DNA from 3 places in the Streptomyces sp. NPDC047043 genome. Region 2 is predicted to be linked to each of the others. Evidence: riboswitches for the same ligand, from Rfam matches in the RefSeq annotation. Region 2 holds a riboswitch; each other region holds the start of a gene.
What was found. Region 2 has a riboswitch for thiamine pyrophosphate ahead of ABZ880_RS33580 (thiamine ABC transporter substrate-binding protein). Riboswitches for the same ligand answer to the same signal wherever they lie in the genome.
Positions count from the first base shown of each region.

Region 1: linked by a shared signal. The riboswitch ahead of thiO (glycine oxidase ThiO) and the one ahead of ABZ880_RS33580 (thiamine ABC transporter substrate-binding protein) in region 2 are both predicted to bind thiamine pyrophosphate.
Region 3: linked by a shared signal. The riboswitch ahead of thiC (phosphomethylpyrimidine synthase ThiC) and the one ahead of ABZ880_RS33580 (thiamine ABC transporter substrate-binding protein) in region 2 are both predicted to bind thiamine pyrophosphate.

Region 1 is NZ_JBEYVO010000002.1:199,575-209,600, forward strand. Features, by position in the region: gene metF (methylenetetrahydrofolate reductase [NAD(P)H]) at 1-401, opposite strand, end outside; gene thiE (thiamine phosphate synthase) at 522-1,181, opposite strand; gene ABZ880_RS03975 (Rv2175c family DNA-binding protein) at 1,366-1,737, opposite strand; gene ABZ880_RS03980 (FAD-dependent oxidoreductase) at 1,802-3,043, opposite strand; gene ABZ880_RS03985 (hypothetical protein) at 3,116-3,460, opposite strand; TPP riboswitch at 3,514-3,625, shown strand; gene thiO (glycine oxidase ThiO) at 3,623-4,777, shown strand; gene thiS (sulfur carrier protein ThiS) at 4,774-4,974, shown strand; gene ABZ880_RS04000 (thiazole synthase) at 4,978-5,772, shown strand; gene pknB (Stk1 family PASTA domain-containing Ser/Thr kinase) at 5,891-7,822, shown strand; gene ABZ880_RS04010 (deoxyribonuclease IV) at 7,889-8,767, shown strand; gene ABZ880_RS04015 (DUF4396 domain-containing protein) at 8,843-9,349, shown strand; gene ABZ880_RS04020 (sulfite oxidase-like oxidoreductase) at 9,372-10,019, opposite strand.
Region 2 is NZ_JBEYVO010000024.1:92,932-102,957, reverse strand. Features, by position in the region: gene rpsB (30S ribosomal protein S2) at 1-245, shown strand, start outside; gene tsf (translation elongation factor Ts) at 402-1,238, shown strand; gene pyrH (UMP kinase) at 1,427-2,185, shown strand; gene frr (ribosome recycling factor) at 2,333-2,890, shown strand; gene ABZ880_RS33605 (phosphatidate cytidylyltransferase) at 2,890-4,050, shown strand; gene ABZ880_RS33600 (SRPBCC family protein) at 4,173-4,622, shown strand; gene ABZ880_RS33595 (hypothetical protein) at 4,630-5,124, opposite strand; gene ABZ880_RS33590 (NUDIX domain-containing protein) at 5,175-5,726, shown strand; gene rlmN (23S rRNA (adenine(2503)-C(2))-methyltransferase RlmN) at 5,753-6,859, shown strand; TPP riboswitch at 6,884-6,989, shown strand; gene ABZ880_RS33580 (thiamine ABC transporter substrate-binding protein) at 7,077-8,153, shown strand; gene ABZ880_RS33575 (iron ABC transporter permease) at 8,225-9,826, shown strand; gene ABZ880_RS33570 (ABC transporter ATP-binding protein) at 9,827-10,026, shown strand, end outside.
Region 3 is NZ_JBEYVO010000019.1:1,355-11,380, reverse strand. Features, by position in the region: gene ABZ880_RS28130 (cupin domain-containing protein) at 1-282, shown strand, start outside; gene ABZ880_RS28125 (DUF5326 family protein) at 432-644, shown strand; gene ABZ880_RS28120 (IclR family transcriptional regulator C-terminal domain-containing protein) at 1,053-1,796, shown strand; gene ABZ880_RS28115 (SsgA family sporulation/cell division regulator) at 1,895-2,332, shown strand; gene ABZ880_RS28110 (YibE/F family protein) at 2,541-4,118, opposite strand; TPP riboswitch at 4,190-4,379, shown strand; gene thiC (phosphomethylpyrimidine synthase ThiC) at 4,372-6,174, shown strand; gene ABZ880_RS28100 (hypothetical protein) at 6,310-7,176, opposite strand; gene ABZ880_RS28095 (metallophosphoesterase) at 7,369-8,451, opposite strand; gene ABZ880_RS28090 (LacI family DNA-binding transcriptional regulator) at 8,653-9,765, opposite strand.

The sequences.
Region 1 (10,026 bases), on a different contig from region 2:
TGCGGCACCCAGTCGCCCATGGGGTCGCCGGGCGGGTCGCCGCGCACCGCGAGCATGTTGCGGATCCCGGCGTCGGCGTACTGGCCGATGATGTTGCGCAGCTCGGCGAGGGAGTGGTTGACCGCGGTGAGGTGGGCGACCGGGGTGAGCGTGGTGTCGGCGGCGATCTGCTCGGTCGCCTTCACCGTGCCCGCGCGGGTGGAGCCGCCCGCGCCGTACGTCACGGAGACGAAGCTGGGGGCCACGGCCTCGACCCTGCGGAGCGCGTTCCAGAGGTTCCGCTCGCCCTTCTCCGTCTTGGGAGCCCAGAACTCGAACGAGTACGTCGTCTTGCCCGTCGCGAGCATGTCGCGGACGGTGCGCGCGTGGTCAGTCCTGGTGGATGCGGTTCCGAGGGCCATACCCGCAGGTTAGCCAGGGGCAGACGGTCCCCCAACCGGACGTCGGAAATTTGCCCGATTTGTCGAGTTGTTGTCCACGCCTTGGACAAACGTGAGACGGCTGGAGGCGGTGGGCCGTCCCTACGCCTGCCGCAGGCGCTTCGTGAATTCCGCCGCCGCGGCGCCCGGGTCCTCGGCCTCCGTGATCGCGCGGACGACCACGACCCGGCGGGCGCCGGCCTCCAGCACCTCGTCGAGGTTGCCGAGGTCGATGCCGCCGATGGCGAACCAGGGGCGGTCGGTGCCGAGGGCCGCGGTGTGGCGGACCAGGTCGAGGCCGGGTGCGTGGCGGCCGGGCTTGGTGGGGGTGGGCCAGCAGGGGCCGGTGCAGAAGTAGTCGACGCCCTCCTGGACGGCGGCTGCCTCGGCTTCCGCCTCCGCGTGTGTGGAGCGGCCTATGAGGACGTCGTCGCCGAGGATCGCGCGGGCCGCGGGGACCGGGAGGTCGCCCTGGCCGAGGTGGAGTACGTCGGCGCCGGCGGCGTGCGCGACATCTGCGCGGTCGTTGACGGCGAGGAGCTTGCCGTGGCGGGCGCAGGCGTCGGCGAAGACCTCGAGGTGCTCCAGCTCCTCGGCCGCCTCCATGCCCTTGTCGCGCAGCTGCACGATGTCGACGCCGCCCGCGAGGACGGCGTCCAGGAACGCGGGCAGGTCGCCCTGCTTCCTGCGGGCGTCCGTGCAGAGGTAGAGCCGGGCGTCGGCGAGCTGGGCGCGGGCGTCGGTGCCGGACGTGACGGGCATGCGGGGTCCCCCGGTGTCGGTGGTGTACGGGCCGCGGACCGGTGCGGTCGGCCGCGACCGGGCCGTAGTGAACCACAGGCGTGGCTCGGCCATGGCCGCGGTGGACCGCGGCCGTGGCCCTCGCCGGCCACGGCCCGTACGCCGGACGGTGTTCAGTCGGCCTGTTCGGTCAGGCCTGTTCGGATCAGACGGCGAGCGCCTGGGCCCGGCGCTTCACCTCCGTGCCGCGATTCTCGCTGAGCGCCTGCGCGGGGGTGCCGGGCAGGCTGTCGTCGGGGGTGAAGAGCCACTCCAGCATCTCTTCGTCGGAGAAGCCGTCGTCCCGCAGGAGCGTCAGGGTCCCGGTCAGGCCCTTGACGACCTTCTGCTCGGCCCCGTCGATGAAGGCGGCGGGGACGTGCAGCGCGCGGTTCTCGCCGCGGCGTACGGCGATGAGCTGGCCCTCCTTGACCAGCTGCCGCACACGCGTCACCTCGACATCGAGCATCTCTGCGATGTCGGGGAGGGTGAGCCAGGCGGGGACGAGAGCATCGATCTTTGCGTCAATCTCGGTCACGGAACAAGCCTGCCATCCCGCACTGACAGTCGGAAGCCGGGAGGGCCCGACCTGCGCTTTCGCGCTACGCCGTGGCCGCCTTCAAGGGCCGTGCCGGATCGGCCAGCAGCGCCGGATCCATCGGCGTGCCCGCCTCGATCAGGCGCCTGCCCTGCGCCAGGTCCCGCGGGCGGCCCACCGCCAGCAGGGCGACGAGGCGGTTCTCACGGAGCCAGCAGACGGACCAGGCGGGGCCGGAGGGGTCGCCGCGCCACAGGGTCGTGTCGGCGGAGGTGTGGTGGCCGGCGTACTGGACGAAGCGGCCGAACTGCTCGGACCAGAAGTAGGGGACGGGGTCGTAGACCGCGAGGGGCTCATCGGTGGCCTCGCCGATGATGTTCGCGGCGACCGTGCGCGGGCCCTGGAGGGCGTTGTCCCAGTGGTGGACCAGCAGGCGCTCGCCATACCTTCCCGAAGGGAAGGATGCGCAGTCGCCGACGGCGTACACGTCCGGTGCCGAGGTGCGCAGGTGGTCGTCGGCCACGACCTCGCGGTGCGCCCCGAGGTCGATGCCGGAGTCGGCGAGCCAGGCCGTGGCGGGGCGCGCGCCGATGCCGACCACGACCGCGCCCGCGGGCAGCCGGGCGCCGTCGTCGAGGACGACCTCGCCGGGTTCGACGCGCTCCACGCGCGCGTGTGTCCGCAGCGAGGCGCCGGCGTCGGCGTACCAGCCGGTCATCGGCGCCGCCACCTCGGCGGGCAGTGCGCCCGCGAGCGGCCGGTCGGCGGCCTCGACGACCGTCACCGTGCAGCCCGCCTCGCGCGCGGCGGTGGCGAACTCGGCGCCGATCCAGCCCGCGCCGACGACCACGATGTCGTGCTGCCGGGCGAGCACGGGCCGCAGCCGCTCGGCGTCGTCCAGGGTGCGCAGCAGATGCACGCCGGGCACGCCCTCGGCGCCGGGCAGCCGGATCGGTTCGGCGCCGGTGGCGAGGACCAGGACGTCGTACGGGACGGGCCCGGCCTCGGTGTCCAGTTCGTGCTCGCCGGGGCGCACGCCCAGTGCCTCGCGCCCCAGCTGCAGCTCGATGCCGAGCGACTCGAAGTCGACGTCGAAGGCGGAGCCCTCGGACTTGCCGAGCAGGACGGCCTTGGACAGCGGCGGCCGGTCGTACGGCTGGTGGGGCTCGGCGCCGATCAGGGTGACGGTGCCGGTGAAGCCCTGTTCGCGCAGGGCGACGGCGGTCTGCACACCGGCCATTCCCGCGCCGACGACGACCACGCGCCGCCCCGGTGACGTGCTCGCTTCCCGTGTCTGCTCGCTCACCTGATCACCATAGACAACTGACAAATTGTCAGTCAGGAGTCGTGCGCCGTGACCTGCTGCACAAGGGCCGGCTCAGGCGTCGGCGACCTGCTCCACCACGCTCGTCCCGCTGCCCGGCTGCGACTCCCACTCCCAGGTCTCCTCCAGCCTCACGCGTCCGTCCGGCAGCTCCACCACCGTCGACACGCAGTGCCCCGAGGACGTCGTCCCGTCGTGCTTGAGCTGCACATACCGGAAGTCCAGCCGGTCACCCGACCGAGTACCCACCAGATGCCCGCGTACGACGTCGCCGCCCGCGTACTCGGCCCAGATCTCGCCGTCCTTCTCGTGGTACGTGAAGCGGGTACGGGTACCCACCTGACCTGGGGCCTGGTCGGCGACGGGCGCGAGGACGAGGCCGTCCAGCGAGCGGGGCATGACAGGAGGCTCCCTTACAGAGGCGTCGGGGGTCGGGCTAGGGTGGCCAACGTACAAGCACTCGCGGGAGCCCGGACGCACCGGGCTGAGAGGGAGGCTGGCGGCCTCCGACCGTACGAACCTGATCCGGGTCATGCCGGCGAAGGGAGGGGCTGGACGCCCATGTCGTCACGTACGTCAGACGTCCTCGTCATCGGGGGCGGAATCATCGGCCTGGTCACGGCCTGGCGCGCCGCGCAGCGCGGGTTCGCCGCGGCCGTCGTGGACCCCGAACCGGGCGGCGGGGCCGCCCAGGTGGCCGCCGGGATGCTGGCCGCGGTCACCGAGCTGCACTACGGCGAGCAGACCCTGCTCGGCCTGAATCTCGCCTCGGCCCGCCGCTACCCGGACTTCGCGGCCGAGCTCACCGAGGTCACCGGGCTCGACCTCGGCTACCGCCGGTGCGGCACGCTCGCCGTCGCGCTGGATGCCGACGACCGCGCCCACCTGCGCGAACTGCACGCCCTGCAGCGGCAGTCGGGCCTGGAGTCCGAGTGGCTGTCGGGGCGCGACTGCCGGCGCCTGGAGCCGATGCTCGCGCCGGGCGTGCGCGGGGGGCTCAGGGTCGACGGCGACCACCAGATCGACCCGCGTCGCCTGGCGCGCGCGCTCGTGGCCGCGTGCGAGCGGGCCGGCGTCGTCTTCCACCGGGTGTGGGCCGAGCGTTTCCACGTCGTACGGGACCGGGCAGCCGGTGTCACCACGGCGGACGGCGCCGAGCTGGGCGCGGGCCAGGTGGTGCTGGCCGCGGGCAGCCTCAGCGGGCGGCTGCCGGGCGTCCCGCACGATGCACTGCCACCCGTGCGACCGGTGAAGGGGCAGGTGCTGCGGCTGACCGTGCCGCAGCGGTTCGCGCCCTTCCTGAGCCGCACCGTGCGCGCCGTCGTACGCGGCAGCCATGTCTACCTGGTGCCGCGCGAGAACGGCGAGCTGGTGATCGGCGCGACCAGCGAGGAGCTGGGCTGGGACACCACGGTCACCGCGGGCGGGGTGTACGAGCTGCTGCGCGACGCGCACGAACTCGTCCCCGGGATCACCGAACTGCCCCTGACGGAGACACGCGCGGGCCTGCGCCCCGGCTCCCCCGACAACGCCCCGCTGCTCGGCCCGACGGAACTGCCCGGCCTGCTGCTGGCCACCGGCCACTACCGCAACGGTGTGCTGCTCACGCCGGTCACCGGCGACGCCATGGCGCATGCCCTGGCCACCGGTGAACTCCCGGACGAGGCCCGCCCGTTCACCCCGAAGCGCTTCGCGCGCGTGGAGCAGCCCGCATGAACATCTCCGTCAACGGAGAGCCCCGGGAGTTCGCCCCCGGCACGGCTCTCGACACCGTCGTGCACACGCTGACCCCGGCCCCCTCCGGAGTGGCCGCCGCCCTGAACGAAACCGTCGTCCCGCGCGCGCAGTGGCCGTCGACGTCCCTGACCGACGGGGACCGCGTCGAGGTCCTCACCGCCGTCCAAGGAGGCTGAACCATGGCCGACGACCCCCTTGTCATCGGCGGTACGTCCTTCACGTCCCGCCTGATCATGGGCACCGGCGGTGCCCCCAGCCTCGAGGTGCTGGAGCGGGCGCTCATCGCCTCCGGCACCGAGCTGACCACGGTCGCGATGCGGCGCGTGGACCCCTCGGTGCACGGTTCCGTTCTGTCCGTCCTGGAGAAGCTCGGCATCCAGGTGCTGCCGAACACGGCCGGCTGCTTCACCGCAGGAGAAGCCGTGCTCACCGCCCGTCTCGCCCGCGAGGCCCTCGGCACCGACCTGATCAAGCTCGAGGTCATCGCCGACGAGCGCACCCTTCTGCCCGACCCGATCGAGCTGCTGGACGCCGCCGAGACCCTGGTCGACGACGGCTTCACCGTGCTGCCGTACACGAACGACGACCCCGTGCTGGCGCGCAAGCTGGAGGACGTCGGCTGTGCGGCGATCATGCCGCTGGGCTCGCCGATCGGCTCCGGGCTCGGCATCCGCAATCCGCACAACTTCCAGCTGATCACCGAGCACGCGCGCGTGCCGGTGATTCTGGACGCGGGTGCCGGTACGGCGTCGGACGCGGCGCTCGCCATGGAGCTGGGGTGCGCGGGTGTGATGCTCGCCTCGGCCGTGACGCGGGCGCAGGAGCCGCAGCTGATGGCCGAGGCCATGAAGCACGCGGTGGACGCGGGCCGGCTGGCGTTCCGGGCGGGCCGCATCCCTCGCCGCCACTTCGCCGAGGCGTCCTCGCCCCACGAGGGGCGCGCGCACCTGGATCCCGAGCGCCCCGCGTTCTGAACGGACGTTCGAAAAGATCCGGAAGTCGGTGCGACGTCCGTCACAGCTCGGCTGCAGTACCGCCCCGATCCCGCAGGAACCAACGGCCCTGTCAGTCGCGGCTCGTACACTCACCTGCGTGGATACGACCCTTCAGGACCCTCTGGTCGGGCAGGTGCTCGACGGGCGCTATCGCGTGGACGCGCGGATCGCGGTCGGCGGGATGGCCACGGTCTACCGGGCCCTGGACACCCGCCTCGACCGCGTGCTCGCGCTCAAGGTGATGCACCCGACGCTTGCGGCCGACGGCTCCTTCGTCGAGCGGTTCATCCGGGAGGCCAAGTCGGTCGCGCGCCTCGCGCACCCGAACGTGGTGCAGGTCTTCGACCAGGGCACCGACGGGTCGTACGTCTATCTCGCCATGGAGTACGTCGCCGGGTGCACCCTGCGTGACGTGCTGCGCGAGCGCGGGGCGCTGCAGCCGCGCGCCGCCCTGGACATCCTCGAGCCGGTGCTCGCCGCGCTGGGCGCCGCGCACCGCGCCGGGTTCGTGCACCGGGACATGAAGCCGGAGAACGTGCTGATAGGGGACGACGGCCGGGTCAAGGTCGCCGACTTCGGCCTCGTACGTTCCGTGGACACGGTCACCAGCACGACCGACACCGTCCTCGGCACGGTCTCCTACCTCGCGCCGGAGCAGATCGAGCACGGCACGGCCGATCCCCGGGTCGACGTGTACGCGTGCGGTGTCGTCCTCTACGAGATGCTGACCGGCGACCGGCCGCACGCCGGGGACTCCCCCGCCACCGTCCTGTACAAGCACATCCACGAGGACGTCCCGCCCCCGTCGGGCGCCGTGCCGGGGCTGCCGTACGAGCTGGACGAGCTGGTCGCCACGGCCACCGCGCGCACCCCCGACATCCGTCCGTACGACGCGGTGGCGCTGCTCGCGCAGGCCCGCGAGGCGCGTGCCGCGCTCAGCGCCGACCAGCTGGACGCGATGCCGCCGCAGGCGCTCGCGCCGGAGCACCTGGACATCTCCGAGGACCGTACGAGCGTCATCCCGCGCGCGCTGACGCTGCCGCGGCTGCTGCCGGTCAACGAGGACGAGCCGGAGCCCGCGCTGCACCGCACCAGCCGGCTGGAGTCACCCCCGCCACCGCCCCCGCGGCGGCGCGGTGCGCGCTCCCGGCGCGGTCCGCTCGCGATCGTCGCCGCCGTGCTGCTGATCCTCGGTGTCGGCACGGGCGTGTGGTACATCAACTCCGGCCAGTTCACCAAGGTCCCGCCGGTGCTGGCGAAGACCCAGACGCAGGCCACGCAGCAGCTGCAGAAGGCCGGTCTTGACCTCGGGTCGGTCAAGCACGCCTACAGCGACACGGTGAAGCGCGGCACGGTCATCACCTCGGACCCGGCGCCCGGCTCCCGTATCCGCGACAACGCCTCGGTGTCGCTCACCATCTCCGACGGCCCGCAGACGGTGAAGGTGCCCGACCTGAAGGGCTACCGCCTGGACAAGGCACGGACCCAGCTGAAGGGGGCCGGCCTCGAACCGGGCATGATCACCCGTGAGTTCAGCGACGACGTGCCCAAGGGCTTCGTGATCTCCACGGACCCCGAGGCGGGCACCACGCGGCGCGGCGGCTCGGCGATCGCACTGAACGTCAGCAAGGGCAGCCCGGTGGACGTCCCGGACGTCACCGGCGAGGACCTGGAGGACGCGAAGGCCGACCTGGAGGACGCAGGCCTGAAGGTGAACGTCGCCGCCGAGCGGGTCAACTCGGAGTACGACAAGGGCCAGGTCGCCCAGCAGACACCCGAGGGCGACAGCCAGGCCGCCGACGGCGACACGGTCACACTGACCCTGTCCAAGGGCCCGGAGATGGTCGAGGTCCCGGACGTCACCGGCGACAGCGTGGACGACGCGAAGAATGCGCTGGAGGACGCCGGCTTCCAGGTGGACGAGGACCGCGGTCTGCTGGGCCTGTTCGGCGACACGGTCAAGAGCCAGTCCGTGGAGGGCGGGGAGACGGCGCCCAAGGGGTCGACGATCACCATCAAGATCCGGTGATCCGCGCGGGCGCTCGACCCGAGATCCGGTGCCGGAGCAGGTCGTACCGCATGACACCCTGAACGGGTGAAGAGCCAGCACCTTGCCCCCTCCCGCAACCCCGTCGGCGGCCACGTCCCCGTGGCCGGCGGCCTCCACTCCGTCGGCCTGTCCTACGCCCACGACCTGAAGGCCGAGACCGTGCAGGTCTTCGTCGCCAACCCGCGCGGCTGGGCCACGCCCGCCGGCAATCCGCGGCAGGACGAGGAGTTCCGCGCGGTGTGCGAGGCCGAGTCGATTCCGGCGTACGTCCATGCCCCGTATCTGATCAACTTCGGCTCGCACACCGAGGCGACCGTGGAGAAGTCGGTGGAGTCGCTGCGGCACTCGCTGCGCCGCGGGCGGGAGATCGGGGCGCTCGGCGTGGTGGTGCACACCGGCAGCGCGACCGGCGGCCGGGAGCGGTCCGTGGCCCTGAAGCAGGTACGGCAGTACATGCTGCCGCTGCTCGACGAGCTGACCCACGACGACGACCCGTTCCTGCTGCTGGAGTCGACGGCCGGGCAGGGCGCCTCGCTCTGCTCGCGGACCTGGGACTTCGGGCCGTACTTCGAGGCGCTGGACGCCCATCCGAAGCTGGGCGTCTGCCTGGACACCTGCCACATCTTCGCGGCCGGGCACGACCTGACCGGGCCGAGCGGCATGCACCAGACCCTCGATCTGCTGGTGGACACGGTCGGCGAGGGCCGGCTGAAGCTGATCCACGCCAACGACTCCAAGGACGTGGTCGGCGCGCACAAGGACCGGCACGAGAACATCGGCGCAGGTCACATCGGCGAGGACCCGTTCCGGGCGCTGATGACCCACCCCGCGACCGAGGGCGTACCGCTCGTCATCGAGACGCCCGGCGGCAAGGAGGGGCATGCGGCGGACGTGGAGCGGCTGAAAAAACTGCGCGATTCCTAGCCCGTTCCGGAATACCCCTAGGGGGTATACGGTTCCTGCTCGGTGCAGGAACCGTTACCGGCATTGGGGGCAGTCATGCAGCACGAGGCACACGCACACCAGACACAGGCACAGGCACATCAGACACACGCACACCATCACCCGGCGGCCGCGACCTGGAGCACGGCCGCCCAGGCCACGCTCCACTGCCTCACCGGGTGCGCCATCGGCGAGGTGCTCGGCATGGTGATCGGCACCGCGCTGGGCTGGGGCAACGTCCCGACGACGGTCCTGGCGATCGTCCTCGCGTTCTTCTTCGGCTACTCGCTCACCCTGCGTGGGGTGCTGAAGGCCGGCCTCGGTTTCCGTGCGGCCTTCCGGGTGGCGCTGGCCGCGGACACGCTGTCCATCGCCGTGATGGAGCTGATCGACAACGGCGTGATCGTCGTGTGGCCGGACGCGATGGACGCGGAGCTGATGGACGCGCTGTTCTGGATCTCGCTCGCGCTCTCGCTCGTGATCGCCTTCGTGGTCACCGTGCCGGTCAACAAGTGGATGATCGGGCGCGGCAAGGGCCACGCGGTGGTGCACCAGTACCACTGAGACACCCGCAGGACGCCGGGAGTCAGAGCTCGGGACCGTCCCCGGGCTCCTCCTGGTAGGAGTAGCGCTGTTCCTTCCACGGGTCGCCGACGTTGTGGTAGCCGCGCTCCTCCCAGAAGCCGCGGCGGTCGGCGGTCATGTACTCCACGCCGCGCACCCACTTGGGGCCCTTCCAGGCGTACAGATGGGGAACGACGAGGCGCAGCGGGAATCCGTGTTCCGCCGTCAGCAGCTCGCCGTCCTTGTGGGTGGCGAAGATGGTCCGCTCGGAGGCGAAGTCCGCAAGGCGGAGGTTGGAGCTGAATCCGTACTCGGCCCACACCATCACATGGGTGACGGCGGGCGCGGGCGGCGCGATCTCGAGGATCGTACGGGCCGGAATGCCGCCCCATTCGGCGCCGAGCATGCTGAACTTCGTGACGCAGTGCAGGTCGGCGACGACGGTGGTGTACGGCAGGGCTGCGAACTCCTCATGGGTCCAGCAGTGCTTCTCGCCGTCCGCGGTGGCGCCGAAGACCCTGAACTCCCAGCGCTCCGGACGGAACTTGGGGACGGGTCCGTAGTGCGTGACCGGCCAGCCGCGCTGCAGCCGCTGCCCCGGCGGAAGCTCGGGCTGAGCTGCTCCTCCCGAATCGCGTTCTCCCGATTCACGCTCCACCGGCTGACCCATGACTCCA
Region 2 (10,026 bases):
TCATCGCCCGTTCCGGTGTCGCCGCTGGTGACAAGGGCGAGAAGGCCGCGGGCGAGCCGCTCGCCGAGTGGGAGCGCGACCTGCTCGAGGGCGAGAAGAAGGCCGACGAGGCCGAGAAGCCGGCCGAGGCCGCTGCTGAGGCCCCGGCTGCCGAGGCCCCGGCTGCTGAGGCCCCGGCTGCCGAGGCCCCCGCGGCTGAGGCTCCGGCCGCCGAGGCCCCGGCCGCGGACGCCGAGCAGGCCTGACCCGTCAGCGTCAGAGTTGACGGCGGGAGCGGGACATGAAGTCCGCTCCCGCCGTTCACCCGTAGGTCGGCGGAGTGTCAGCGGCCCCCGACTACATGGGGCCGTAGACCCCGTAGATCTTCGATCTTCCAGACTTCGAGAAAGATTCACAGACTCATGGCGAACTACACCGCCGCCGACGTCAAGAAGCTTCGTGAGCTCACCGGCGCCGGCATGATGGACTGCAAGAAGGCCCTGGACGAGGCCGACGGCAACGTCGACAAGGCCGTCGAGGCGCTGCGCATCAAGGGCCAGAAGGGCGTCGCCAAGCGCGAGGGCCGCTCCGCCGAGAACGGCGCCGTGGTCTCCGTCATCGCCGACGACAACACCTCCGGTGTCCTGGTCGAGCTGAAGTGCGAGACGGACTTCGTCGCCAAGGGCGAGAAGTTCCAGGCCGCCGCCAACCAGATCGCGCAGCACGTCGCCGCGACCTCCCCGGCCGACCTCGAGGCCCTGCTCGCCTCCGAGATCGAGGCCGGCAAGACCGTCCAGGCGTTCGTGGACGAGGCCAACGCCAACCTCGGCGAGAAGATCGTCCTGGACCGCTTCGCGCAGTTCGCCGACGGTTTCGTCTTCGCGTACATGCACCGCACCATGCCCGACCTGCCCCCGCAGATCGGTGTCCTGGTCGAGCTGGACAAGGCCGACGCCGAGCTGGCCAAGGGCGTCGCCCAGCACATCGCCGCCTTCGCGCCGAAGTACCTCTCCAAGGAGGACGTGCCGGCCGAGGTCGTCGAGTCCGAGCGCCGCGTCGCCGAGGAGACCACCCGCGCCGAGGGCAAGCCCGAGGCCGCCCTGCCGAAGATCGTCGAGGGTCGCCTCAACGGCTTCTTCAAGGACGCCACGCTGCTCGGTCAGCCGTACGCGCTCGACAACAAGAAGTCCGTCCAGAAGGTCCTGGACGAGGCCGGTGTCACCCTGAAGCGCTTCACGCGCATCAAGGTCGGCATCTGAGTCCGTGCCGCGAGCGGCGCGTCGGCCCGATAGGGTCGGGTGCAGTCGTCCGGTACGCCGTCACGCGGGCGCGTGACGGACGACAGCAGATCTGACGAGGAGGCCATTGCCGAGAATGGGTTGCGAACGACACCCCACCGGCAGTGGCCTTCTTCGTATGTGCAACACGTGAAAGAGGCGGGATCTCCATGACCACCAAGCCCCAGAAGAGCGACGACGGCAAAGTACGCGGCCGGTTTCTGCTGAAGCTGTCCGGCGAGGCCTTCTCCGGTGGCGGGGGCCTGGGTGTGGACCCCGACGTGGTGCACAAGATCGCCCGTGAGATCGCCGCCGTCGTCCGGGACGGCGCCGAGATCGCGGTCGTCATCGGCGGCGGCAACTTCTTCCGCGGCGCCGAGCTCCAGCAGCGCGGCATGGACCGGGCCCGCTCGGACTACATGGGCATGCTCGGCACCGTGATGAACTGCCTCGCCCTCCAGGACTTCCTGGAGAAGGAGGGCATCGACAGCCGGGTGCAGACCGCCATCACCATGGGCCAGGTCGCCGAGCCGTACATCCCGCTGCGTGCCGTACGACACCTGGAGAAGGGCCGCGTGGTCATCTTCGGCGCCGGTATGGGCATGCCGTACTTCTCCACCGACACCACCGCCGCCCAGCGCGCCCTGGAGATCAACGCCGAGGCGCTGCTGATGGGCAAGAACGGTGTGGACGGGGTCTACGACTCAGACCCGAAGGCCAACCCGGACGCCGTCAAGTTCGACTCCCTCGGCTACGGAGAGGTCATCACCCGCGACCTCAAGGTCGCCGACGCCACCGCCATCACGCTGTGCCGCGACAACAAGCTGCCGATCCTCGTCTTCGAGCTTCTGGCGGAGGGCAATATCGCCCGTGCCGTCAAGGGTGAGAAGATCGGCACGCTTGTGGGTGACCAGGACAGCCGGGACTGACCAGCAACACCCACGGACCCTGACCGGGGGATGGACAATGTCCTGCCGGTCGGGAACCGTGCAGGAAGAAGACGCGACGCAGCCGGCCGCCGCCCCCACGCATATGGAACAGCAGCCGGGCCTACTCAAGACACGCAGGAGCAAGTGGTGATCGAAGAGACCCTCCTCGAGGCCGAGGAGAAGATGGAGAAGGCCGTCGTGGTCGCCAAGGAGGACTTCGCCGCGATCCGCACCGGTCGTGCGCACCCGGCGATGTTCAACAAGATCGTGGCCGACTACTACGGCGCGCCGACGCCGATCAACCAGCTGGCTTCGTTCTCCGTGCCGGAGCCGCGCATGGCGGTAGTGACCCCGTTCGACAAGACGGCCCTGCGCAACATCGAGCAGGCCATCCGCGACTCCGACCTGGGCGTCAACCCGAGCAACGACGGCAACATCATCCGGGTGGTGTTCCCCGAGCTCACCGAGGAGCGCCGCCGCGACTACATCAAGGTCGCCAAGGGCAAGGCCGAGGACGCGCGCGTGTCCATCCGTTCCGTGCGCCGCAAGGCCAAGGACGCCATCGACAAGCTGATCAAGGACGGCGAGGTCGGCGAGGACGAGGGCCGCCGCGCCGAGAAGGAGCTCGACGACTCCACCCACAAGTACGTGGCGCAGGTCGACGAGCTCCTGAAGCACAAGGAAGCGGAGCTGCTCGAGGTCTGATGAACGACTCTTCCTGGGGAGCGCCGCCACACACCGGATCGCAGGCCGGGTACTGGGGGCCCACCGCGCAGGGACCTGTCCCGGGGGCTGCCCCGGCGGGTCCCGCGTACGATGCGCCTGAGGCGCAGCAGACTCGCCCCATGCCCATCGTGCCCGACGTACCCGCGTATGGCGGAGACCAGGATGACGACCGGGGGGCTGCTCGGCTGAGCGGCCCCTTGTTCCGCGACGACACGCCGCAGGCGCAGACCTACGACACGCCGCAGGCGCAGCCCCACGGGGCGGTGCCGCAGAATCCGGAGCCCATGCCCGACGCCCCACAGCCGGCGCCCCCGCCGCAGAAGAAGAGCGCGGGGCGCGACCTGGGTGCGGCCATAGGAGTGGGTGTCGGTCTCGGCGTGGTGATCATCGCGTCGTTGTTCGTCGTCAAGGCCGTCTTCGTCGGTGTGGTCGCCGTCGCCGTCGTGGTGGGTCTGTGGGAGCTGACCAGCCGGCTCCAGGAGCGCAAGGGCATCAAGGCGCCCCTGGTCCCGCTGGCGCTCGGCGGTGCGGCGATGGTCGTCGCCGGGTACGTCCGCGGCGCCGAGGGCGCGTGGGTCGCGATGGCGCTCACGGCGCTGGCAGTGCTCGTATGGCGCATGACGGAGCCGCCCGAGGGCTACCTCAAGGACGTCACGGCGGGCGTCTTCGCGGCGTTCTACGTGCCGTTCCTGGCGACCTTCGTGGCGCTGATGCTGACGGCCGACGACGGCCCCTGGCGCGTGCTGACGTTCCTGCTGCTCACCGTGGTCAGCGACACCGGCGCGTACGCCGTCGGCTGGCGCTTCGGCAAGCACAAGCTCGCCCCGCGCATCAGCCCCGGCAAGACCCGCGAGGGCCTGCTCGGTGCGGTGACGTTCGCGATGGTGGCGGGCGCGCTGTGCATGCAGTTCCTGATCGACGACGGCTCCTGGTGGCAGGGACTGCTCCTCGGCCTCGCGGTCGCGGCCAGCGCCACGCTGGGCGACCTCGGCGAGTCGATGATCAAGCGTGACCTCGGCATCAAGGACATGGGCACGCTGCTCCCGGGGCACGGCGGGATCATGGACCGCTTGGACTCGCTGCTGCCGACGGCGCCGGTCGTGTGGCTGCTGCTGGTGCTGTTCGTCGGGTCGGGCTGACGTACGTACGCCTGTGAGCCCCTGCCCTCTCGAGGGCGGGGGCTCCTCGCGTTCTTGGGCGATGGCGCGCCGGTCGGGCGAGTGGGACGATTCCGGTGTAAGCCTCCCAAGGGGGTCACGCCATGTCAGTCATCCGAGAATCGATCGACGTCGACCGCACCGCGGAAGACGTGTACGCGTATGTGATCGACCCCGCCCACCTGCCGGAGTGGCAGCTGAGCGCGGTCTCCGCGGAGCTGCTCGACGAGGGTCCGCTCCACACCGGTTCCCGAGTCCGGGTCACCCGGCGGGTCGGGCGCCGCGAGATGCCGATGACCATGGAGTTCACCGAGTACGACCCGCCGCACAGCTGGGGGCTGCGCGGCATCGACGGTCCCATCAGGGGCAACTTCCACGGTGAGGTGGAGCCCATCGACGACGGCCGCCGTGCCCGCGTGACCATGGAGCTCGACTTCGAGGGACACGGCCTCGGCAAGGTCCTGCTGCCCCTCGTCGTCCGCCCCCAGGTCCGCAAGGAGATGCCGCGCAACGAGCAGCTGCTCAAGGACAAGCTGGAGCACACCACCGCCTAGCCGGCCGCTACGAGGTGCAGACGTCCTTCAGCTCGTCGGCCGCCTTGTCGATCTCGGCGGAGTCCGGGTTCTCGCCGTTCAGGACGGCCTTGTTGTAGTCGGCGACGGCTTGGTTCAGGTTCTTCACCGCCTGGTCGACCTTGCTGTCGTCCGACTTGGCATCGATCTTGTCGAGGTTCTTCTCGATCGTGTCGATGGACTCGTCGGTCCGCGAGGGGTCGCTCGCCGCGGCCTGCCCGGCCTCGTGGATCGCCCTCAGGCTGTCGGCGATGGTGTCGTAGTTCTGCACGCAGTCCAGCGAGTTGTCCACGTCGCCGGGGTCGCAGCCAGTGACGAGTCCGGCGGTCAGCGCGGCGGCTGCCGCGGCGGTGACGAGAGTGGTGGTACGGCGGCGGCGTCGGCGGTCGGCGGCCATGGACGGTCCCTTCTGGAAGGCTCTGGTGGCGCTGTGCCCTGTGCCGACCACGATCCCGGCGTGCGGGTGCGGCCACGAGGGAACCATCACCCGGATCCGTGGTGTAGCCCGCTACACCGTCACCGAGGGGGGCCTTGATGCACGAGCCGGTCCGCGTGGGCAGCCTGAGCGAACTCCAGGAATGGCTGACCCGGCACGGAATCCCGTACGACGCGTGGGGCCGTGACGGCAGCAAGCCGGTCACGAGCCTGTGGCGGGAGATCGCGTCCGGCGAGTCATGGCTGTCGGAGGACCCGCCGCTGCGGCAGGTCGCCGTGGTCAGCGTGCGGATCGAAGCGGACGGCAAGCAGCTGACCGAGGTCGGACAGCTCATGGCCACCGGGGCCGTACGCGAGAGGAACTCCCCGCCCACGGAGAAGCTGAAGCCGGGGGAGACGGCTGTCGCCGGGGCGCTTCGGTGCGTGGCCGAAGAGCTTCGGGTGGAGGCGCGTTACGTGAAGGTCTCCGCCGAGCCGGTCTCCACCACCGTCGAGCAGGTCGACTCGCCGTCCTATCCGGGTCTGCCGACGCGGTACCTCCTGCACACGGTCGCGGCGGACGTCTCCGGCCTTCCCACCTCGGCATTCGCCACCGATGAGGCGTCGGGCAGCGATGCGGCGGTGCTCACTCACCACTGGGAATGGCATTAGCGGCGATCTGCGACACTGGTACAGCCATGCCTAAGCCCGGAGAACTCACTTTCGTCGCCCCCCGCGGAGCCAAGAAGCCGCCGCGGCATCTTGCCGATCTCACGCCTGCCGAGCGTAAGGACGTCATGTCCGAGATCGGGGAGAAGCCGTTTCGTGCCAAGCAGCTCTCGCAGCACTACTTCGCGCGGTATGCGCACGACCCGGTGGAGTGGACCGACATCCCTGCCGGTTCGCGGGAGAAGCTGCGCGAGGCGCTGCTGCCCGAGCTGATGACCGTCGTGCGGCATCTGTCGACCGACGAGGGCACCACCCGCAAGACGCTGTGGCGGCTGTTCGACGGGACGCTCGTCGAGTCGGTGCTCATGCGCTACCCGGACCGGGTGACCATGTGCATCAGCTCGCAGGCGGGGTGCGGGATGAACTGCCCGTTCTGCGCCACCGGGCAGGCGGGGCTGGACCGGAATCTGTCCTCCGCCGAGATCGTGCACCAGATCGTCGACGGGATGCGGGCGCTGCGGGACGGGGAGGTCCCGGGCGGGCCGGCCCGGCTGTCCAACATCGTGTTCATGGGCATGGGCGAGCCCCTCGCGAACTACAAGCGGGTCGTCACGGCCATCCGCTCGCTCACCGACCCCGCGCCGGACGGACTCGGGCTCTCGCAGCGTGGCATCACGGTGTCGACCGTCGGGCTGGTGCCCGCGATCCACCGGTTCGCCGACGAGGGCTTCAAGTGCCGGCTCGCCATCTCGCTGCACGCACCCGACGACGAGCTGCGCGACACCCTCGTCCCCGTCAACACGCGGTGGAAGGTGCGCGAGGTGCTCGACGCCGGGTTCGAGTACGTGGAGAAGTCCGGGCGCCGACTTTCGATCGAGTACGCGCTTATTCGCGACATCAACGACCAGGCCTGGCGCGGTGACCGGCTCGGGCGGCTGCTGCGCGGCAAGCCCGTGCATGTCAATCTCATCCCGCTCAACCCGACGCCCGGCTCCAAGTGGACGGCCTCGCGGCCCGAGGACGAGAAGGCGTTCGTCGAGGCCATCGCGGCGCACGGGGTGCCGGTGACCGTCCGGGACACGCGTGGTCAGGAGATCGACGGGGCCTGCGGTCAGCTCGCGGCCACCGAGCGGTAACCTGAAGCCCGTACGTACATCTTCATATTCCGACAGGGGAGCGCCACAGCGCTGAGAGTGCGGGAGAGTCCGCAGACCCTCTGAACCTTGCCCAGGTCATTCTGGGTAGGAAGTTCGGTCATCACTCAAGCTGTTGCGCCCTGCCCGGGAGCCGGCGGAATTCTCCGGCGGTCCCGGGCAGGGCCGCGTCTCTTCCTGGTCACCCAGGAGGAATTCAGTGCACACCAAGACGTTCGTGGCCGCGGCCGTCGGCCTTGGCCTGATCACGCTGTCCGCGTGCGGGTCGTCGTCCGGCAGCGAGGGCTCCGGCGACTCCAAGACCGTCACTCTCGTCAGCCACGACTCGTGGGCCGTCTCGAAGAGCGTCCTTGCGGACTTCGAGAAGCAGTCCGGCTACAAGGTCCACGTCCTCAAGGACGGCGACGCCGGGCAGGCCGTCAACAAGGCCATCCTCACCAAGGACAACCCGCAGGGCGACGTCTTCTTCGGCGTCGACAACACCCTGCTGTCGCGGGCGCTCGACAACGGGCTCTTCCAGTCGTACGAGGCGAAGGGCACCGATCTGGTCCTGCCGCAGTACCGGGTCGACCAGGCCAGGCACCGGGTCACGCCGATCGATTCCGGAGACATCTGCGTCAACTACGACAAGGCGTACTTCAGCAAGCACAAGCTGACCCCGCCGCAGTCCTTCGACGACCTGATCAAGCCCGCGTACAAGAATCTCCTCGTCACCGAGAACGCCGCCACCTCCTCGCCCGGCCTCGGCTTCCTGCTCGGCAGCGCCGCCGAGTACGGCGACGACGGCTGGCAGGGCTACTGGAAGAAGCTCAAGGCCAACGGCGTGAAGGTCGTCGACGGCTGGGAGCAGGCCTACAACGAGGAGTTCTCCGGGTCCGCGGGCGGCAAGAAGGCCAAGGCCGACCGGCCGCTCGTCGTCTCCTACGCCTCCTCGCCGCCCGCCGAGGTCATCTACGGCGACCCGAAGCCCAAGACCGCGCCGACCGGGGTGTCGTACGGGACCTGCTTCCGGCAGGTCGAGTACGCCGGGCTGCTCAGCAACGCCAAGAACAGCAAGGGGGGCAAGGCGTTCATCGACTTCCTGCTCACCAAGGAGTTCCAGGACGACATGCCGCTGAACATGTTCGTCTACCCGGTGCGGGAGGCCGCCCAGGTGCCGCCGGAGTTCGTGAAGTACGGGCCGCAGGCCAAGGACCCCGAGACCATGGCGCCCGACAAGATCGCCGCCAACCGTGACCAGTGGGTCAAGTCGTGGACGTCACTCGTACTGAAGTAGCCGAAGCAGCCGAAGCACCCGAAACAGCCGTCCGCGAACGGCGTTCGGGGAACGCGACGCGGCTCGGGCTCATGGCGGTGCCCGTCGCGTTCTTCGGTGTCTTCTTCGCCTGGCCCGTCGCCGCGATCGTGGCGCGCGGGCTCAAGGTGGGCGGTGCCTGGCAGTTCGGGCGGATCGTGGACGTCGTCACGCAGTCCGACATCCGGCACGTGCTGTGGTTCACCACCTGGCAGGCGCTCGCCTCCACCGCGCTCACGCTGCTGATCGCGCTCCCCGGCGCGTATGTCTGCGCGCGCTTCGAATTCCCCGGCAAGCAGGTGCTGCGGGCCGTCGTCACCGTTCCGTTCGTGCTGCCGACCGTCGTCGTCGGTACGGCTTTTCTGGCGCTCGTCGGGCGCGGGGGACTGCTCGACGAGTTGTGGGGCGTACGGCTCGACACCACCGTCTGGGCCATCCTGCTGGCCCACGTCTTCTTCAACTACGCCGTCGTCGTACGGACCGTCGGCGGGCTCTGGAGCCAGCTCGACCCGCGGCAGGAGGAGGCGGCGCGGATGCTGGGCGCATCGCCGCTCGAGGCCTGGCGGAAGGTGACCCTGCCCGCCCTCGCGCCCGCCGTGGCCGCCGCCGCGCTGATGGTCTTCCTCTTCACCTTCACCTCGTTCGGCGTGGTGCAGATCCTCGGCGGGCCGACGTTCTCGACGCTGGAGGTCGAGATCTACCGGCAGACGTCCGAGATCTTCGACCTCTCCACGGCCGCGGTCCTCACCATCGTCCAGTTCGTGGCGGTCGGCGCGATCCTCGCCGTGCACGCCCGGACCGTACGGCGGCGGGAGACCGCCCTGCGGCTGGTGGACGCGAACGTCACGGCCCGGCGGCCGCGCGGGGCGCGGGAATGGGGCCTGCTGGCCGGTGTCCTCGTCACCGTCCTCGTGCTGCTCGTCCTGCCGCTCGCCGTGCTGGTGCAACGGTCCCTGGACGCACCTGACTTCGGCTACTACCGGGCCCTCACCAACGACGACGGCGGGACCTTCCTCGTGCCGCCGATCGAGGCCATCGGCAACTCGCTCCAGTACGCCCTCGCCGCGACCGCCATTGCCGTGGTGATCGGCGGTCTGGCCGCCGCGGCCCTCACCCGCCGGGACGCGGGACGGCTGGTCCGCGGCTTCGACGCGCTGCTGATGCTGCCGCTCGGCGTCTCCGCGGTGACGGTCGGCTTCGGGTTCCTCATCGCGCTGGACAAGCCGCCGCTGGACCTGAGGAGTTCGTGGATCCTGGTGCCGCTCGCGCAGGCGCTGGTGGGCGTCCCCTTCGTCGTACGGACCATGCTGCCCGTGCTGCGGGCCGTGGACGCGCGGCTCAGGGAGGCGGCGGCCGTGCTCGGGGCGTCGCCGTGGCGGGTGTGGCGGGAGGTCGACCTGCCGATGGTGCGGCGGGCGCTGCTGGTCGCCGCCGGGTTCGCGTTCGCGGTGTCGCTGGGGGAGTTCGGGGCGACCGTGTTCATCGCGCGGCCCGACAACCCCACGCTGCCGGTTGCGGTGGCGCGGCTGCTGGGTCGGCCGGGTGATCTCAACTACGGCCAGGCGATGGCCCTTTCGACGATTCTGATGGTGGTGTGCGCGGTGGCGCTGCTGGTGCTCGAGCGGCTCCGTACCGACCGGACCGGGGAGTTCTAGATGCTGCTGAGCCTTGAGGACGCCACCGTGCGGTTCGGCGGGCGGGCCGTGCTCGACGCCGTCGGCCTCGGTGTCGCCGAGCACGAGGTGGTCTGCGTGCTGGGGCCGAGCGGCAGCGGCAAGTCGACGCTGCTGCGGGCGGTCGCCGGGCTCCAGCCCCTGGACGGCGGGCGGGTGTTGCTGGACGGGCGGGACCAGGC
Region 3 (10,026 bases), on a different contig from region 2:
CGCGCCGCCAATGAAGGCGCCTACCTGCAGTTTCTGCGGGAGCGGAACATGTCGGTCGGGCTCTACGCGCTCAATGCCGGCGAGCATGATCCACAGAAGCCTCACAACCAGGACGAGGTCTACTTCGTTGTGAGCGGCCGCGCCGCGATCACCGTCGGCCTGGAGACCACCCAGGTGGCGCGCGGAAGCGTGATCTACGTGCCGGCCGGTGTCGCCCACAAGTTCCACCACATCAGCGAGGACCTGCGGGTGCTCGTGGTGTTCTCTCCGCCGGAAAGCTGAGCCGCCGCCTCGGGGTTCCCTAGGGGATCGATCAGGGGAGGACAAGGGGTGCGAGGCCCCCGCCGGGCCCCCTCCCGGCCCTAGCATCGAGTGCAGGACATCAACGGGCCCCTGCACAGCAGTCGGGCGGAGAGGTAAGGACTAGGGCAATGGGAGAAATCTTCGCGGGACTGCCGTGGTGGGTGAAGTGGATCGCGGTGCCGGTCATCGCCCTGGTCGTGTTCGGCGGGCTGATAGCGAGCGTCGTCGGTTTCGTCATCGGACTGCTCTTCAAGGTGCTGGTCTTCGTGGCACTGGTCGGCGGACTGATCTACGTCGTACGGAAGTTCATGTCGAGCTCCTCGTCACGCAGCGACTGGTGAGGGCCCTGGGACACCGGTGATCGGTAACAGGAATCACCGGTTCCCTCGCGCGAGGGAAGTTTTCCGGGCAGGTCGTCCCCAGGCGGTGGTGGGCGGTTAGAGTCCGGAATTCGACGCGGGGACGACCCCGCGAGCGGCGTACACCCCCTCCCGTGTTCCCCCAGCACGGGCTGCCCCCTCGCGCTTCGGGAGTGACCCTTGGCCACGGTAGACACCGCACTCACGGATCCCGGCGTACCTCCATCCCCGGTCCGGGCCGAAGTCCCGCCCACGGGACGCCGCATCCGGCCCCCCGAGCAACCGGGTCCCTCGACGCAGGAGTGTGCGACGGCAGCACCGGCACCTCGGGCGCCCTCGCAGCGGACCGCACACCAGGCACCGACGCACCCGGCCGCACCGGCACAGGCCGTGACGCTCATCGGATCCGTCCAGCGGGCCATGCGCCTCCTGGAATGCGTCGCCGGACATGAACACGGAGCCCCTGCAAAACAGCTGGCCCGCGAGACCGGACTGGCCCTCCCCACGGCGTACCACCTGCTGCGCACCCTCGTGCACGAGGGCTATCTGCATCGAGACAAGGGGCTGTTCTTCCTCGGTGAAGCCGCAGTGCGGCTGAGCAGCAACGGAGCCGAGCAGAAACGTCGCAGCGTGATCGTCGACGCACTCGCCCACTGGCGGGACGCGATCGGAGTGCCCGTGTACTACGCCCTGTACCGGGACGGCGAGATCGACGTCAGGTGTGTCTCCGACACCCCGGGCAACCCGGCGGTCGAGGAGTGGGCCGACTTCCGCGAGACGGCGCACGCACACGCGATCGGGCAGTGCCTGCTGTCCCAGCTGGACGACGAGGCCCGCCGCGACCACCTCGACCGGTACCCCGTGCAGTCCATCACCCCGTACACGGTGCGTGACAACCACACCATGCTCCGTCGGCTGGATCGGATGCGGCGCATGGAACCGGTCACGGAGCGGCAGGAGTACGCGCTGGGGACGGTGTGCGCGGCGATTCCGATCACCGTGGGCACCACGGCCGCGACGATGGCCATTTCACTGCCTTCTCATCAGGCCGATCGGCTGCTTTCCGCGGCCCAGCAGTTGCAGAGCGAAGTGGGACGACTGCTGGGATCGCTCGCGATCTCTATCAGTATCTGAAAACTCACTCCTTGTGATCTCCCGTGTACGTTCAGCAAGATGCCACCAGTGTCAGGGATCATTCCCAGCCAGTCGGCTTCACAATGACGGGGTAGGCGATGCGCGAGTCCGTACAGGCAGAGGTCATGATGAGCTTCCTCGTCTCCGAGGAGCTCTCCTTCCGCATCCCGGTGGAACTGCGTTACGAGACCTGCGATCCCTATGCCGTACGGCTGACCTTCCATCTCCCCGGTGATGCCCCGGTGACCTGGGCGTTCGGTCGCGAGCTGCTGATCGACGGGGTCGGCAGGCCGTGCGGAGAGGGCGATGTACGGGTCTCGCCCGCCGAACCCGACTCGCTGGGCGAGGTCCTGATCCGGCTTCAGGTCGGCTGCGACCAGGCGCTGTTCCGCTCTTCGACGGCGCCGCTCATCGCCTTCCTCGACCGCACCGACAAGCTGGTGCCGCTCGGTCAGGAGGGCTCCCTCGCGGACTTCGACGCCCACCTCGACGAGGCGCTGGACCGCATCCTGGCGGAGGAGCAGAGCGCGGGCTGAAACGGCAGCGGCATGGCGAGAAGTCGGTGGAACGCTTCAGCGCGGGCGCGGGGGTGTGCAGTAACGCTTCTCCGCGGGCCGGCCGGGCGGCCACCGGACCCTCTTCTCGGGTGTCTGGGCGGCCGTCGGACGCCTTTTTCGGTTGCCCGGGCGGCAGTTGTCGGACCGCTTCCACTCGCGCGCCCCGGCGGCGCACGTGCCGTTCGCCTCAGCGCTTGCGGCGGCGGCCGTGCCCCGTGCGCGTCTGAGCCTGAGCCGGCGCCGTGACGGGCACCGCAGCGGCCTGCTCGGGCCCCGGACGGTCGGCCGCGACCACCAGCGCCGCGAGCAGCGTTGTGACCGGCACGGAGGCGACCAGGCCGATCGAGCCCACCAGGGTGCGCACGATCTCCTCCGCGACCAACTCGCTGTTGGCGACCGCCCCCACGCTGCTCTGCGCGATGGAGAACAGCAGCAGCAACGGCAGCGCGGCGCCCGCATAGGCGAGGACCAGCGTGTTGACGACGGACGCGATGTGGTCGCGGCCGATGCGGATGCCCGCCCGGTACAGTCCCCGCCAGCCCATCGACGGATTGGCCTCGTGCAGCTCCCAGACGGCCGACGTCTGTGTGACCGTGACGTCGTCGAGGACACCGAGCGAGCCGATGATGACGCCCGCGAGCAGCAGACCGCTCATGTCGATCGACGGATACAGGCCATGGATCAGACCGGTGTTGTCGTCCGTGTTGCCGGTGAGGGCGGCCCAGCCGATGAACCCCGACCCCAGGAAGCCGATCAGCACCAGCGAGAGCAGCGTGCCCAGCACGGCCACAGACGTACGGGCAGACAGCCCGTGGCACATATAGAGGGCGATCAGCATGATGGCGCTCGACCCGATCACCGCCACGAGCAGCGGATTCGAGCCCTGCAGAACTGCGGGCAGGATGAAGAAGGTGAGCACCAGGAAGCTGATGGCGAGCGCGACCAGCGCCATGACGCCACGCATCCGGCCCACCACCACGACGGCGAGCGCGAAGATACCGGCGAGCAGTGCCATCGGGAACCTGCGGCTCACGTCGGTGACCGAGTACTGCAGGTCCTTGGGCGCCGAGGGTTCGTAGGCGACCACGACCTTCTCACCCTCGTGCAGTTGCCGTGACTGGTCGGGCTGCACGATCTCGGTGAAGGTACGGCCCTTGTCCTTGCCGGTGTCGACGCGGATCGTCGCCTTCTTGCAGGTGCCGTTCGCCTCCTGCTTCGCGGAGGAGCCTTCGGCGGTGGAGGTGTCGCCGGTCGGGGTCTCGCCCGAGGCGTTGACCGACTTGCAGCTCACGCTCGCGACCTTGGTGACGGTCGCCTGCTGGGTCTGCCGGTCGAAGCCCACTCCGGTGCGCTCGTGCGGCGGAGCGCCACCGGGCCACAGCACCGCGAGCCCGACCACGACGGCCGCGGCGAACGGGATGAGGATCGCCGCGATGACCTTGCGCAGGTGCTTGGAGACCGGAGCCGCCGGACCGTGGCTGTGACTGTGCCCGTGCCCGCCGCCAGAGCCGGGGTCGGGACCGTGTCCATGGTCGCCGTGATCGTGCTCGTGTCCGCCGTCCGACCGGGGCCCGTGACCGTGGTCGGATCCATGCCTGTGTCCGGACTCGTAGTGCTGTCCCGAATCGTGATCGTGTGTGCCGTCGAAATCGCCGCCGTATCTGCGGCTGTCGGCACGGCCGTTGCCGTGTCCGGGGCCGTTGCCGTAGCCGGGCCGGCGGGGCGGCTCCGGTGGTGGGTACGGGGGCTGATGTGTCGTGGTCACCGCCCGATCATCGCAAGAACGACAGGGGCCCCCTGTTCACCGCGCCCGAATTGACGCTAGCGTGGAGGCACCTTTGCACACGCGGGAGCTCGGAGCACCGGGCTGAGAGGGCGCTGACCTCCGTCCCAGCGATGTTTCACGTGGAACATCACCGAAGTCGAGTGATGTTCCCCACGAAACGTCGGCAGACGGAAACCGCTGCGTCGACCGCCGAACCTGTTACCGGGTAATGCCGGCGTAGGGAGTAGGTCTCATGACCAACAAGGACGCACGCACGCCTGCCTCCAGCCAGGACGAACAGCCCATCGCGGGTGAAAAGTCCCAGGAGGCCGGGAAGTCCATCGGCTGGCACAAGGCGTATGTCGAGGGTTCACGCCCCGATCTGCACGTGCCTGTCCGTCAGGTGCACCTCACCAACGGGCAGTCGGTGACGCTGTACGACACGTCGGGCCCGTACACCGATCCGCTCGTCGACACCGACGTCCGCAGGGGGCTCGCCCCGCTGCGGGAGAACTGGATCATCGCTCGCGGCGACACCGAGGAGTACGCGGGCCGCCCCGTCCGTCCCGAGGACGACGGGATCAAGCACACCTCGCCGCGAGGTGGTCTGCGCAACCTCGACGCGGTCTTCCCGGGGCGGCCGCGCCAGCCGCGCCGGAGCCGCGACGGCAAGGCGGTCACGCAGCTCGCGTACGCGCGCCGCGGTGAGATCACGCCCGAGATGGAGTTCGTGGCCGTCCGCGAGAACGTGTCCCCCGAGGTGGTCCGCGAGGAGATCGCGGCAGGGCGCGCGGTGCTGCCGGCGAACGTCAACCACCCGGAGATCGAGCCGATGATCATCGGCAAGCGGTTCCTGGTGAAGGTCAACGCCAACATCGGCAACTCCGCGGTCACTTCCTCCATCGAGGAGGAGGTCGAGAAGATGACCTGGGCCACCCGCTGGGGTGCCGACACGGTCATGGACCTGTCCACCGGCCGCAACATCCACACCACCCGCGAGTGGGTGCTGCGCAACTCCCCCGTCCCCATCGGGACGGTGCCGCTCTATCAGGCACTCGAGAAGGTCGACGGCCGCGCCGAGGAGCTGACCTGGGAGATCTACAAGGACACGGTCATCGAGCAGGCCGAGCAGGGCGTGGACTACATGACCGTCCACGCAGGCGTCCGCCTGCCGTTCGTCCCGCTCACCGCGAACCGCAAGACCGGCATCGTCTCGCGCGGCGGCTCGATCATGGCGGCGTGGTGCCTCGCGCACCACAAGGAGTCGTTCCTGTACGAGAACTTCGAGGAACTCTGCGAGATCCTCGCCGCCTACGACGTCACGTACTCGCTGGGCGACGGCCTCAGGCCGGGTTCGATCGCGGACGCCAACGACGAGGCGCAGTTCGCGGAGTTGAGGACTCTCGGGGAACTCAACACGATCGCCAAGCGTTTCAACGTACAGACCATGATCGAGGGCCCGGGACACGTCCCGATGCACAAGATCAAGGAGAACATCGACCTTCAGCAGGAGATCTGCGATGAAGCTCCGTTCTATACGCTCGGCCCGCTGACGACGGACGTCGCGCCCGCGTACGACCACATCACCTCCGGCATCGGCGCCGCGATGATCGCCTGGTGGGGCACGGCGATGCTCTGCTACGTCACGCCCAAGGAGCACCTGGGCCTGCCCAACCGGGACGACGTCAAGACCGGCGTCATCACCTACAAGATCGCCGCCCACGCGGCCGACCTCGCCAAGGGGCACCCCGGTGCTCAGGAGTGGGACGACGCGCTGTCCGACGCCCGCTTCGAGTTCCGGTGGGAGGACCAGTTCAACCTCGCCCTGGACCCGGACACGGCACGGGAGTTCCACGACGAGACGCTCCCCGCGGAGCCGGCCAAGACCGCCCACTTCTGCTCGATGTGCGGGCCGAAGTTCTGCTCGATGAAGATCTCCCACGACATCCGCCGTGAGCACGGCGGGAGCCAGCAGGAGATCGAGGAGGGCATGGCCCAGAAGTCGAAGGAGTTCGCGGCGGCCGGCAACAGGGTGTACCTGCCCATCGCGAACTGACCCAGGGCAGCCGAGAGGGCTCGCGCCCCCGAACCGTCCTGGACTCGGGGAGGCGGCGCGGACCCGGGTGTTCGACTTGCGCTCCCCCGGCGGACCCTCACGGGCCTCCCTGTTGCGGAGGGCGCAAGCCGAGCGTTACTCCGGCTGGTGTTCCGGGCCTCCGAAGTCCGGGCTGGTGTAGTCCGGGCTCGTGAAGCTCGGGCGCGGGCCGGGGGCCGGGCCGTCGTCCGGGCTGCTGAAGCCCGGGCGGTTGTAGCCGAGGTGCGGGATGCGGCTCGGCGCCGGCGGTGTCGTGCTGTGCAGTACCGCCGCGGCGCCGGGGTCGGCGAGTGCCTCCCGGAGGAACGGCAGGACGCCGCGTTCCAGAAGCGCCTCGCGCCAGGCTTCCCTGGCTCGGGCGACCTCCCCGCTCAACTCCCCGTACGGCCCTGCTTCGAGCGAGGGCCTGTTGCGCAGGGCGGTGAGCAGCAGCCCGACGGCGGCGACGAGGATCGCGGCCGCGGTCATCGCGCCGAACACCCATCCGGCGGTGATCATGGTCTTGCCGAACACCTGCTTGGAGTCGAGCGACTTGATGATGTAGCCGACGAGCAGGAAGATCACCGCGGCCGTGCCGGCCAGGACGGGGGTGAGGACGGCGGCGACGGCGACGGCGCCCGCACCGGCGGGCTCGGCTGCCTCGCCGAGGGTGGTGGCGAGCCCCATCGCGCCCGCACCCGACTCCGCGGAGCCGGATTCACGGGTGGACGGCGGGGTGGACGACGCCGGCTGGCGCAGTTCCTCGCGGACCTTCACGTAGTGCTGGTACTCGGTCGCCGCGGCCACCGTTATGAGTGCGGTGGCGTTCAGCGCCATGGTGCGCAGCTGTTCGGGGTTGAGCCGCTGACCTACAGCGGCCAGTTCCGGGCGGTTTGGGGCGGAGCGCAGCGCCTCATCGAGGACCCGCTCGTACTCCTGGCGGTCCTCGCTCAGCAGGTGCTGCGGAACGCTGTTCATGTGCATCCCCCGATGCTCCGTAGGGCTTGGGGCTCGCATGACAACGAGCCGTCGGGCAGAAACGGAGGGGAGCCTGCTACGGATAAGCCGATGGTAGAGCGGTGACGGCACGCGGTGACAGGGGGTTTCCGGAAATTGGGCCCTGGCCTGCGCCGTTTATCGCGATTCCTCCGTGGGGGTCGCCTGCCCTGTGAACGTTCAGATATCCAGGGGAAGTTGCTGGACCAGCAGTTTTCCGGCCATGGTCACTCCGCCGTCCATGGCGATGGCCAGACCATCGGCGTAGACGTGCGGCCCTTCGACCACGGGCCCCGCGCTGTCCTCGCCGTCCTCGGAGCCGACTTCGCCCAGCAGATACGGAATGGGGCTGTGACCGTGAACGATGCGGGCGCCGCCGTACGTATTCAGCAGGGAGCGTACGGCGTCTGCACCACCCTCGTCGCGGAAGGAGAACCGCTTGGTGAACTTGCGGAACATGTCCCAGCACTCGTCCGCGTCGTTGCGCGTGAGCGTTTCGCGGACCGTGTCGTTGACCGCCTCGATCGAGTCGCCGTAGTCGAGGTAGGCGGTGGTGTCGGAGTGGACGAGCAGATAGCCGTCGACCTCTTCGACGGCGTCGAGGCGGGCCATCCACTGGAGGTGGTGGTCCTGGAGGCGGTCCATGTCGGTCTTCTGGCCGCCGTTGAGCAGCCAGGCCGCCTGGAAGGTGGCAGTGCCCGCACCGGAGTTGACGGGGGTGTCGCCGAACCGCTTGGCGCCGAGCAGCAGCAGCTCGTGGTTGCCCATGAGGGCCTTGCAGTAGCCGCCGGCCGCGGCGGCCTCCGCGGACAGCCGCATCACGAGGTCGATGACGCCGATGCCGTCGGGACCGCGGTCGGTGAAGTCGCCGAGGAACCACAGCCGGGAGGTGCCCGCGCTCCAGTTCCCGGCGGCGTCGATGAGGCCCTGCTGCTGGAGGGCGGCCACCAGCTCGTCGAGATAGCCGTGCACGTCTCCGACGACGTACAGCGCACCCGCGCCCTCTCCTTGCTGAGGGGCCGCCAGGGACGCGGGGTCGACGCTCACCTGAAGCGTGTCACCGCGGTTGATGACGGGCAGGTCGCGCTGCGTCGGTGTGTATCCCTCCGGGACGTCTGCCGACCCGTCCAAGGGTCTGGCGACGTCGCCGGGGAGCGTGCTGTGGCCGTACGGACCGGTCTCGTGGACGTACGCAGGTACCCGGAAGTCGCGCAACGTCGCCGTCCGCTCCACCTCGGGTCCCTGACCGGCCCCCTGAGTCATCAGACCCCTCCACCATCGCGCCGCATCTGCACCGCGTCGGACTGCCTGGTCGCAGCGGCCCGCGGTGTCGTGGGCCCATCATAGGAATGCGGATCGCGCCATGTGATGACCCAGGGGTGGTGAATCGGAGCAAGAGTCCTGTTCACCGCGGCATTCGCCCCGATTGGGCAGGGCTTCGACCGCCTGCTGACAGCGCTTGTTCTATTCCTCTTCGGGTGATCGGGGAGGGCTGACCGTCGTGCGCGGCGGACGCCGCTGGGACGAGGTGCGCACGATCAGCTCCGTCGGTATCACCTGCTCGACCGGTTGGTCCGATTCGACCCCCTCGATGGCGTCGATGAGGAGCTGGACCACGGCCGTGCCGATCCGGCGCGGCTTCAGTGAGAGCGTGGTGATGGGCGGTTCGGTGTTCGCGTACACGGTGGACTCGCTGCAGCACACAAGAAGCAGGTCGTCCGGTACGCGCAGACCGTAGCGGCGGGCGGCGGCGAGCAGGTCGGTGCCGTTCGGGTCGAACAGTCCGTAGACGGCGTCGGGCCGGTCGGGCCGGGCGAGCAGCCGGTCGGCGGCGACGGCGCCCGCGCACGGGTCGTGCGCCGGGTAGGCCTCGTACACCGGGTCCTGGCCGACGCGTTCGCACCAGCGCAGGTACGCCGTGGTCGACAGATGGGTGTACGTGTCCGTCGTCGTCCCCGTGAGCAGGCCGATGCGGCGGGCGCCTGCGTCGGCCAGGTGATCGAGGATGCCGAGTACGGCGGCCTCGTGGTCGTTGTCGACCCACGCGGTGACCGGGAGCGAGCCGGCCGGGCGGCCGTCGGAGACGACCGGTAAACCCTGCCGGACCAGTTCGCTGACCACCGGGTCCTGGTCGGAGGGGTCGATGACCACCGTGCCGTCCAGTGCGACGTTCGACCACACGTCGTGGCGCGAGGTCGCGGGGAGGATCACGAGGGCGTAACCGCGGGCGAGCGCGGCCGAGGTGGCGGCGCGCGCCATCTCCGCGAAATACGCGAACTCGGTGAAGGTGAAAGGTTCATCCCCGTACGTCGTCACGGTCAGGCCGATGAGGCCGGACTTGCCGGTACGGAGGGTTCGGGCCGCCGCCGACGGGCGATAGCCCAGCCGGTCGGCGACCTCGCGGACATGGCGTCGGGTGGCGTCCGGGAGCCGGCCCTTGCCGTTGAGGGCATCGGAGACGGTTGTGATGGAGACTCCGGCGGCGGCGGCCACGTCTCTGATGCCCGCCCGGCCCGGCCGGCTGCCTCGGCGTGAGGTTTCCGCGCGGCTCACCTGGTGCTTCCCTGCTGCTGTCATGGCGAGCCGATAGTAGGGCTCATGCAGTGGGGTAGGGCGGACGCATATGCACGCGTTGACAGGCACGTTTCTGCATGGTCATTTATCGTCAACTACCTTTGAAACAAAGTCAGTTGAACGATCCAATGGTGCTACGTGACTTGTCGGCACGCATGAGCCTGCCAAGTGTCCGATGTTTCGAAGAGGTCTCAACTCACCTGGACGGGTGATGCGCGCCAGGGCGTGAGCCACCGGCGCGCAGATATATGTGATCGCGCCCCC